One region of the Nocardioides sp. HB32 genome, then DNA from elsewhere that is predicted to be linked to it. Evidence: predicted binding sites of a transcription regulator. Region 1 holds the regulator's gene; each other region holds the start of a gene.
The links. Region 1 encodes HrcA, which represses chaperone genes, less so after heat shock. Its sites were predicted from a motif close to TTGGCACTCGNNNNNNNCGAGTGCCAA; they were not measured.
Positions count from the first base shown of each region.

Region 2: groL (chaperonin GroEL) is a predicted target of HrcA. The motif match lies at 2,043-2,069, and genes of this name have one in related genera.
Region 3: groES (co-chaperone GroES) is a predicted target of HrcA. The motif match lies at 1,494-1,520, and genes of this name have one in related genera.

Region 1 is NZ_JBSSBS010000001.1:2,418,863-2,422,135, forward strand. Features, by position in the region: gene ACVW2K_RS12230 (MBL fold metallo-hydrolase) at 1-690, opposite strand, end outside; gene hrcA (heat-inducible transcriptional repressor HrcA) at 834-1,850, shown strand; gene dnaJ (molecular chaperone DnaJ) at 1,892-3,064, shown strand; gene ACVW2K_RS12245 (16S rRNA (uracil(1498)-N(3))-methyltransferase) at 3,066-3,273, shown strand, end outside.
Region 2 is NZ_JBSSBS010000001.1:1,271,124-1,274,396, reverse strand. Features, by position in the region: gene ACVW2K_RS06460 (RNA polymerase sigma factor) at 1-169, opposite strand, end outside; gene groL (chaperonin GroEL) at 289-1,914, opposite strand; gene ACVW2K_RS06450 (ATP-grasp domain-containing protein) at 2,139-3,014, opposite strand; gene ACVW2K_RS06445 (LacI family DNA-binding transcriptional regulator) at 3,036-3,273, opposite strand, start outside.
Region 3 is NZ_JBSSBS010000001.1:4,223,149-4,226,421, reverse strand. Features, by position in the region: gene ACVW2K_RS21170 (hypothetical protein) at 1-232, shown strand, start outside; gene ACVW2K_RS21165 (THUMP-like domain-containing protein) at 296-1,465, opposite strand; gene groES (co-chaperone GroES) at 1,661-1,954, shown strand; gene groL (chaperonin GroEL) at 2,032-3,273, shown strand, end outside.

The DNA.
Region 1 (3,273 bases):
GACCGCCTGGTCGAGCGGCACGCCGCGGCCGGCGAGGTCACGGATCGTCTCCGCGATGATCCCGATCTGGTTGCGCTGCTCCTCGACGAAGTCGCGGTCGACCGGCGCACCGTGGCCGGGCACGACCAGCGAGGCCGAGGTCGTCAGCGCCAGCACCACGTCGAGGCTGAGCGGCCAGTCCATCGGCCACGAGTCGTCGCCGAACGACGGGGTCGCGGACTCCTCGACCAGGTCCCCGGCGAGCAGCACGTCGACGTCCGGCACGCGCAGCACGAGGTCGCCGCCGGTGTGTCCCTTCCCGGGGTGCACGAGCTCGACCATCCGGTCGCCGAGGTCGAGCGCGAGCGCGCTGGAGAACGTCCGGTCAGGCAGGACCACGACGTCCGCGTCGCCCCACCGCGCCAGCTCCTCGGCCGCCGTCTCGTGGGCGATGATCGGCAGCTCGCCGTAGGCGGTCCGGAAGGTGCGGTTGCCGTAGGAGTGGTCGAAGTGCCAGTGGGTGTTGATGATCCCGGTCACCTCGCCGGCGCCGAGGCGGCGTACGTCGTCGACCACCTCGCGCGCGTGCGCGTCGGAGCCATGGGTGTCGACGACCAGGAGGCCGTCGGACCCTCCGACGAGGGTGACGTTGACGTCCCACTGCGGATAGCGCGCGACCCAGACGCGGTCGGCGACGTCGGTGAACGGCACCGGCCCACCCTAGGCCGTACAGCCCCCGCACAGCCGCCGGCGTCCTCCCTGCCGGCGTTCCGAGAGCCCGCCGGTCCGGCCGCCTTGTAGGCTTGGCACTCAGGACATTCGAGTGCCAGTCAACAGGCGGGAGGAGGCCGACCATGCAGGAGGAGCGCAGGCTCGCCGTCCTCCGGGCGATCGTCGAGGACTACGTCGCCACCGAGGAGCCGGTCGGCTCCAAGGCGCTGGTCGAGCGGCACGGCCTCGGCGTCTCGCCGGCCACGGTCCGCAACGACATGGCGGCGCTCGAGGACGAGGGCTACATCACCCAGCCGCACACCAGTGCCGGTCGGGTGCCGACCGACAAGGGCTACCGCCTCTTCGTCGACCGGCTCACCACGGTCAAGCCGATGAGCACCGCCGAGAAGCGCGCGATCGCCACCATCCTCGACGGCGCCGTCGACCTCGACGACGTCGTGAACCGCTCGGTGCGGCTGCTCTCGCAGCTGACCCGGCAGGTCGCGGTCGTGCAGTACCCGACGCTCTCCCGCTCCACGGTCCGCCACGTCGAGGTCATTGCGCTGGCGCCGTACCGCCTGCTGGTCGTGCTGATCCTCAGCACCGGCCGGGTCGAGCAGCGCCTGGTCGAGATCGCCGAGGAGCTGGCCGACGACGACCTCGCCGACCTACGCTCGCTGGTCAACCGGACCGCCGTCGGCGAGGTGATCGCCGAGGCCGTCACCGCGCTGCGCGCGCTGGTGCCCGCCGAGGACGCCGACCCCACCACGGCGGCGGTCGTGGAGACGCTCGTCGACGCGATGTCCGACCACCGGTCCGACGAGCGGGTCGCGGTCGGTGGTGCTGCCAACCTGGCGCGGTACGGCGACAACTTCGACTCCGCCGTCCGCCCGCTGCTCGAGGCGCTCGAGGAGCACGTGATCCTGCTCAAGCTGCTCGGCGAGGCCCACTCGGGCGAGCCGCTGACGGTGCGGATCGGCCACGAGGGCCCGTACCAGTCGCTCTCCTCGACCAGTGTGGTCGCGACCGGGTACGGCCCGGGTGACGAGGCGTTCGCGCGCCTCGGCATCGTCGGGCCCACCCGCATGGACTACCCGGGCTCGATGGCCGCCGTCCGCGCGGTCGCGCGCTACGTCTCGCGCATCCTCGACGAGGCCTGAGCCCACCACCCGAACCCACCCGGAACCAGAAGGAACAACAGTTGAGCCAGGACCTGTACGAGCTTCTCGGTGTCGATCGCGGCGCAGACGCCGACACCATCAAGAAGGCCTACCGGCGGCTGGCGCGGCAGTACCACCCCGACGTCAACCCGGAGCCGGAGGCCCAGGAGAGGTTCAAGGAGATCTCGGTCGCCTACGAGGTGCTCTCCGACCCGGGCAAGCGCGCGGCGTACGACCGCGGCGGCGACCCGTTCGGCGGGATGGGCGGCGGCTTCGGCCAGGGCGCCGGCTTCTCGTTCACCGACATCATGGACGCGTTCTTCGGTGGCGCCGGCGCCACCGGCGGCCGGGGTCCCCGGCCGCGGGAGCGGCGCGGTCAGGACGCGCTGATCCGGCTCGAGGTCGAGCTCGCGGAGGCGGCCTTCGGGATCACCCGCGAGATCAAGGTCGACACGGCGGTGCTGTGCAGCACCTGCCACGGCGAGGGCGCGGCACCGGGAAGCCACCCGATCCCGTGCGAGACCTGCCGCGGCGCCGGCGAGGTGGCGCACGTGCAGCGCTCGTTCCTCGGCGAGATCCGCACCCTCCGGCCGTGCGCCGCGTGCCGTGGCTACGGCTCGATCATCCCGGACCCCTGCCGCGAGTGCTCCGGTGACGGCCGGGTCCGCTCGCGCCGCACGCTGACCGTCAAGATCCCGGCCGGCGTCGACAACGGGACCCGCGTCCAGCTCACCGGCGAGGGCGAGGTCGGCCCCGGCGGCGGCCCGGCCGGCGACCTGTACGTCGAGATCCACATCGCCCCGCACCCGACGTTCACCCGGCACGGCAACGACCTGCACTGCACGGTCACGCTCCCGATGACCGCCGCGGCCCTCGGCACCACGCTGACGCTCCCCACGCTGGAGGCGGACGTCGTCGAGGGCGACGAGAGCGAGACCGGTCTCGAGCAGTCCTTCGACCTGGACATCCGCCCCGGCACCCAGTCCGGGGCCGAGCAGGTGCTCCGCGGACGTGGCGTCCCCGGACTGCGCGGCGGTCGCGGCGACCTGGTCGTCACGGTCGTCGTCGAGACCCCGACGAAGCTGGACCCGCGGCAGCAGGAGCTGCTCCGGCAGCTCGCGGCGCTCCGCGAGGAGGAGGCGCCGTCGGGCCAGGTGCGGCCCAGCCAGAAGTCGATGTTCGGCCGGATCCGCGACGCGTTCAACCAGCACTGACATGACGCTGCCCGTGCACCTCGTGCCGACGCTCGCCGGCGTCGGCCCGGGTGCGGAGGTCACCGTCGACGGCGACGAGGCGCACCACGCGGTCGCCGTACGCCGACTCCGGGTCGGTGAGCAGGTGGTCCTGACCGACGGGCGCGGCACGTCGGTCCGCGGCGTCGTCGCGTCGACCGGCAAGCGGGTGTTCACGGCCGTGGTCGAGG
Region 2 (3,273 bases), 1.1 Mb from region 1:
GCAGCGGGTCCGGGGGGAGGTCGTCGGCCCGCCGCCAGCACACCAGCAGCGTCTCGGCGAGCACGTCCTCGGCGGTGGCGGCGTCGGTACGACGGGCGAGGTAGCGGCGCACGGGCTCGATCAGCCCGGGCGCGACCTGTTCGAAGCGTTCGCGGCGGCTCTCGTCCACGGTCACCACTCTGCCCCACCCCCACCACTCCCGTTGAACCGGCCGGCGGGAGACGGCGAACGGCCCCAGTCCCGGGGGACTGGGGCCGTTCGAACGATGCTACGTGGAGCGGGTCGGACTCAGAAGTCCATGCCGCCCATGCCGCCGGACGGGTCGCCCATCGGGGCGGACTTCTCCGGCTTGTCGGCGACGACGGCCTCCGTGGTGAGGAAGAGCGCCGCGATGGAGGCGGCGTTCTGCAGCGCGCTGCGGGTCACCTTGGCGGGGTCGATGATGCCCGAGGCGATCATGTCGACGTACTCGCCCGTGGCGGCGTTCAGGCCGTGACCAGCGGTCAGGTTGCGCACCTTCTCCGCCACGACGCCGCCCTCGAGGCCGGCGTTGATCGCGATCTGCTTGAGCGGGGCGTCGGAGGCGAAGCGCACGATGTTCGCACCGGTCGCCTCGTCACCCTCGAGCTCGAGCTTGTCGAACGCGGTGGCCGCAGCCTGCACCAGGGCGACGCCGCCACCGGCGACGATGCCCTCCTCGACGGCCGCCTTCGCGTTGCGAACGGCGTCCTCGATGCGGTGCTTGCGCTCCTTGAGCTCGACCTCGGTGGCCGCGCCGACCTTGATGACCGCAACACCGCCGGCCAGCTTGGCCAGGCGCTCCTGCAGCTTCTCGCGGTCGTAGTCGGAGTCCGACTTCTCGATCTCCGCACGGATCTGGTTGACGCGACCAGCGATCTGGTCGGCGTCGCCCGCGCCCTCGACGATGGTGGTCTCGTCCTTGGTGATGACGACCTTGCGGGCCTGGCCGAGCAGCTCGATGCCGGTCGACTCGAGCTTGAGGCCGACCTCCTCCGAGATGACCTGGCCGCCGGTCAGGATCGCGATGTCCTGCAGCATGGCCTTGCGGCGGTCACCGAAGCCCGGTGCCTTGACGGCGACGGACTTGAAGGTGCCGCGGATCTTGTTGACGACCAGCGTGGACAGGGCCTCGCCGTCGGTGTCCTCGGCCAGGATCAGCAGCGGCTTGCCCGACTGCATGACCTTCTCCAGCAGCGGGAGCAGGTCCTTGACCGACGAGATCTTCTGGTTGGCGATCAGGATGTAGGGGTCCTCGAGGACCGTCTCCATCCGCTCGGGGTCGGTGACGAAGTACGCCGAGATGTAGCCCTTGTCGAAGCGCATGCCCTCGGTGAGCTCGAGGTCGAGCCCGAAGGTGTTCGACTCCTCGACGGTGATGACGCCTTCCTTGCCGACCTTGTCCATCGCCTCGGCGATGATCTCGCCGACGGTGGTGTCAGCGGCGGAGATCGACGCGGTGGCGGCGATCTGCTCCTTGGTCTCGATGTCGATCGCCATGCTCGAGAGCTGCTCGGACACGGCGGCGACGGCGGCCTCGATGCCGCGCTTGAGGCCCATCGGGTTCGCACCCGCGGCCACGTTGCGCAGACCCTCGCGGACCATCGCCTGCGCGAGGACCGTCGCCGTGGTGGTGCCGTCACCGGCCACGTCGTCGGTCTTCTTGGCGACCTCCTTGACCAGCTCGGCGCCGATCTTCTCGTAGGGGTCCTCGAGCTCGATCTCCTTGGCGATGCTCACACCGTCGTTGGTGATCGTGGGGGCACCCCACTTCTTCTCGAGAACGACGTTGCGGCCCTTGGGGCCGAGGGTGACCTTGACGGCGTCGGCGAGCGTGTTCATGCCTCGCTCGAGACCGCGCCGGGCCTCCTCGTTGAAAGCAATCAGCTTGGGCATAACTCCTGCGATTCCTCACGCTTAGAGTTCGTGGATCCGGCTCGATGGGTTGCCCGCGACGGACGGCCCCGCTGACCCGGCGAACCCTTTCTCGCCGGCGCGGCGGGCCTCAACTGGCACCGATCCGGTTGTCACTCTCGCTAGGAGAGTGCCAGCGTCATGTTTAGCACTCGACCCCTGCGAGTGCAAGAAGCGGGGCCCTCAGCACAGCCGGGCGGCGGACCTCACCAGGTCTTCGGGTAGGCCCGGGCGGCGACGGCCTCGGCGAACGGCAGGGCGTTCAGCGGGAGGACGTCGAGGTACAGGCCCGGCTCCGTCAGCTCGACCTCGCTGACCACGAGGCGGTCCCGGTAGCGCATCATGTCGACCCGGCCGTAGACGATCTCCTCGCCCAGCAGGTCGACCACGGTGGCGATCGCCTCGGCCGCCAGCGACGCGGCCTGCTCCCCCAGCTCGACCGAGCGCGAGCTGCCGCCGTACTGCTCGTGGACCCGGATGTCATTGGCGCTCGGGGTCTTCTGCGCCTGGCTCACGGGCCGGCCGCCGATCACGAAGACGGAGATCTCGCCCTCGGTGTGGATCGACTCGACCAGCGGCTGCACCACCCAGGGACCCTCGTGACCGTCCTTCGGAAGCCAGACCCGGCCGTCCGTGACGACCTCGAGGCCGCGGCCGCCGGCGCCGACCCGCGGCTTCACCACGGCCAGGCCGAACCCGTCGGCGGCGGCGCGTACGTCGAAGATGGTGTCGGCCGCGACCGTCGGGACGACCGGGAGGCCGGCGTCCTGGAGCTCGATCAGGTAGCGCTTGTCGGTGTTCCAGCGGAACACCGACGCACCGTTGAGGAGCGTCGGGCCGACACCGGACGCCCAGCCGAGGAACTCCCCGAGCCGGCCGTCGTAGTCCCAGGCCGAGCGGACCGCCACGACCTCGGCGGTGCCCCAGTCGACGCCGAGGTCGTCCCAGACGACCCACCGGCTCGCGAGGCCGTGCGCGGCGAGCGCCGCGTCGAGCGCGCCGTGGCCGGGCTCGCCCTCGGCCCACTCGCGACTGGTCGCGAGCAGGACGAGTGGCACCTGGGCCTCACCGCGATGCTCCATGGGCAAATGCTAAGCGGTGGCTCAACTGCTGTCGCGGACGACCAGACGGGTGGACAACATCCGTGCGGCGTGATCGCGCTCGGGCGCGGCCATCGTCTCGAGCAGCAACGCCACCATCTCGCGGCCCATCCGCTCCGGGGACTGGTGCACCGTCGTGAGCGGTGGATGGGCCGACTGGGCGATCGGCGCGTCCTCGAAACCGACCACCGCGACGTCCTCCGGCACCCGTCGGCCGGCGTCGCGGAGCACCTGGAGGGCG
Region 3 (3,273 bases), 1.8 Mb from region 1:
GGCGCTCGGTCAGCTCCGGCAGACGCTGTTCATGGGCGACACCCTGCGCGGCCTGCTCCTCTACGGCTACGCGTTCGCGACCATCGGCACCATCGCCGGGATCGCCGCCATCGTGTCCTTCGCCGGCGCGGCCCTGCTGCTGGTGCTCTTCGGCCTCGGCATCTGGCACGCACGCCGGGCCGAGCAGACCGAGAAGGGCGAGGTCGTCGGCGCCGTTCCCCAGGCTGTCTGACCGACCTGCAGTCACCACACCGACACTCCCGGGAGTCCACCAGGGCTCCCGGGAGAGTCGCGTTCAGAACGGCGCGACGAGCAGCGCCGTACCCGATCCGGCGACCCGCGTCAGCACGAGCGTGGCCTCCTGCTCGCCGTGCAGGTCGAGCCGCTGGCGCAGCTGCTCGGGTACGACGTCGACGCCGCGCTTCTTGATCGTCAGCCGTCCGACGCCGCGCTCACGGAGCGCGGCGCGCAGCTGCTTCTCGCGGTAGGGGAGCTCGTCGAGTACCCGGTAGCCGCGTGCGAACGGGGTGCGGAACGACTCGTCGGACGTCACGTAGGCGATGTGCTCGTCGACCAGGCCGCCGTTCACGCCGGCCGCGACGGCAGTCACGAGTCCGGCCCGGATCACGGCGCCGTCCGGCTCGTAGAAGTACTGACCGATGCTCCGCACCGGCGCGCCGGGGTCGTCCTCGTCGGTGAGGGTGGCCAGCCCGCCCTCGCCGATCACGGTCGCGCGGCGGGCGGTGGTCGAGAGCCGGCCGGACCAGAGCGCGGCCTCCTTCACCTCGCCGTGGTCGCTGACCCACTCCGCCTCCACGCCCGCCGGGACGAGCGCGTGCGGGATGCCGGGCGCGACCTTCACGCACGCATCCCGGGACAGCAGGGCCGCCACGAACGACCACGGGGGAGTCCAGTCGTCGACGTCGAAGGTCCGCCCGCGGGCGCCCCGCCGGGCCGGGTCGGCGAACGCGACGTCGAACGGCGAGGTGTCGACCATGGTCGCGTCCGCGACCATGACCGCGCCGGGCAGGCCGAGGGCGGCCAGGTTCGCCTCGGCCACTGCGACGCGCACCGGGTCCAGGTCGACACCGGCCGCCGTGATGCCCGCGCGAGCGTTCGCGAGGAGGTCGCCGCCGATGCCGCAGCCGAGATCGACCACGGTTCGGGTCGAGGCGGCGACCAGGCGGGCCGCGCGGTGCTCCGCGACCCGCTGCCGGGTGGCCTGCTCGAGCCCGTCGGGGGTGAAGTACATCCGGTCGGCGTCCGCACCGAACTTCTCGCGTGCCCGGCGCCGGAGGGTGGCTTGGGTGACGGCGGCGGCGGCGTGCTCCGGCGCAGCGGTGCGCCGCAGCCGGGTCTGCGCGGCGAGCGGGTCGTCCCCGGCGTTCTCCAGCTCGCGGGTCGCCGCGGCCAGGAGTTGCTGGCCGTCCTCGGTGAGCAGCCAGCCGAACGCCTCGAGGTCCATCCCCGGATCCTGCCGCACGGGGGCCGCTCTGGCACTCAGTTGGTGAGAGTGCTAGTTTCTGGTCTGGCACTCTCCCCGTGAGTGTGCCAGCGCTTGCGACACGGTGCGACCCCCGCGACGGCGTACCCGAAACGCAGGCACCAGACGTGCACCCACCTCACCTACGAAGTGCCAGAAAGTGGAGGTTGATCAGTAGTGTCGGTCAACATCAAGCCCCTCGAGGACCGGATCGTCGTCAAGCCGCTCGACGCCGAGCAGACCACGGCCTCGGGCCTGGTCATCCCGGACACCGCCAAGGAGAAGCCCCAGGAGGGCGAGGTCCTGGCGATCGGTCCCGGCCGGATCGACGACAACGGCAACCGTGTCCCGCTCGACGTGAACGTCGGCGACAAGGTCATCTACAGCAAGTACGGCGGCACCGAGGTCAAGTACGCCGGCGAGGAGTACCTCATCCTCTCGGCTCGCGACGTCCTCGCAGTCGTTTCCTGATTTCACCGGGTCGTCCGCCTCTCGGCTGCCTCTGGCCAGCCCTGAGGCGGACGACCCGAACTCGTTAGAGGAGAGTCATGCCCAAGATCCTGGAGTTCGACGAGAACGCCCGCCGCGCGCTCGAGCGCGGCGTGGACGCCCTCGCCAACGCCGTCAAGGTGACGCTCGGCCCCAAGGGCCGCTACGTCGTCCTGGACAAGAAGTGGGGCGCCCCGACCATCACCAACGACGGTGTGACCGTCGCCCGTGAGATCGAGCTGGACGACCCGTTCGAGAACCTCGGTGCGCAGCTCACCAAGGAGGTCGCGACCAAGACCAACGACGTCGCGGGCGACGGCACGACCACCGCGACCGTGCTGGCCCAGGCGATGGTCCACGAGGGCCTGCGCGCCGTGGCCGCCGGTGCGAACCCGATGGGCCTCAAGCGCGGCATGGACGCCGCCGCCGAGGCCGTCGGCGACGCGCTCAAGGAGGCCGCCCGCGAGGTGGAGTCCGTGGAGGACATGGCGTCCGTCGCCACGATCTCCAGCCGCGACGCCGTGATCGGCGAGCTGCTGTCGCAGGCCTTCGACAAGGTCGGCAAGGACGGTGTCATCACCGTCGAGGAGTCCAACTCGATGGGCACCGAGCTCGAGTTCACCGAGGGCATGCAGTTCGACAAGGGCTACATCAGCCAGTACTTCGTCAGCGACCCCGAGCGGATGGAGGCCGTCCTCGACGACCCGTACATCCTGCTGCACCAGGGCAAGATCTCGGCCGTGGCCGACCTGCTCCCGCTGCTGGAGAAGGTCATCCAGTCCGGCAAGCCGCTGTTCATCCTCGCCGAGGACGTCGAGGGCGAGGCGCTCTCGACGCTGGTCGTCAACAAGATCCGCGGCACGTTCAACGCCGTCGCGGTGAAGAGCCCGGCGTTCGGTGACCGCCGCAAGGCGATGATGCAGGACATCGCGACCCTGACCGGCGGCCAGGTCGTCGCTCCGGAGGTCGGCCTCAAGCTCGACCAGGTCGGTCTCGAGGTGCTGGGCCAGGCCCGTCGCGTCGTGATCACCAAGGACAACACCACGATCGTCGACGGCGCCGGTGACGCCGCCGAGGTCGCCGGCCGCGTGAACCAGATCAAGGCCGAGATCGAGTCCACCGACTCCGACTGGGACCGCGAGAAGCTCCAGGAGCGCCTCGCGAAGCTGGCCGGCGGCGTGTGCGTGATCAAGGTCGGCGCCGCCACCGAGGTGGAGCTGAAGGAGAAGAAGCACCGCATCGAGGACGCCGTCTCCGCGACGCGTGCCGCGATCGAGGAGGGCATCGTCCCCGGCGGTGGC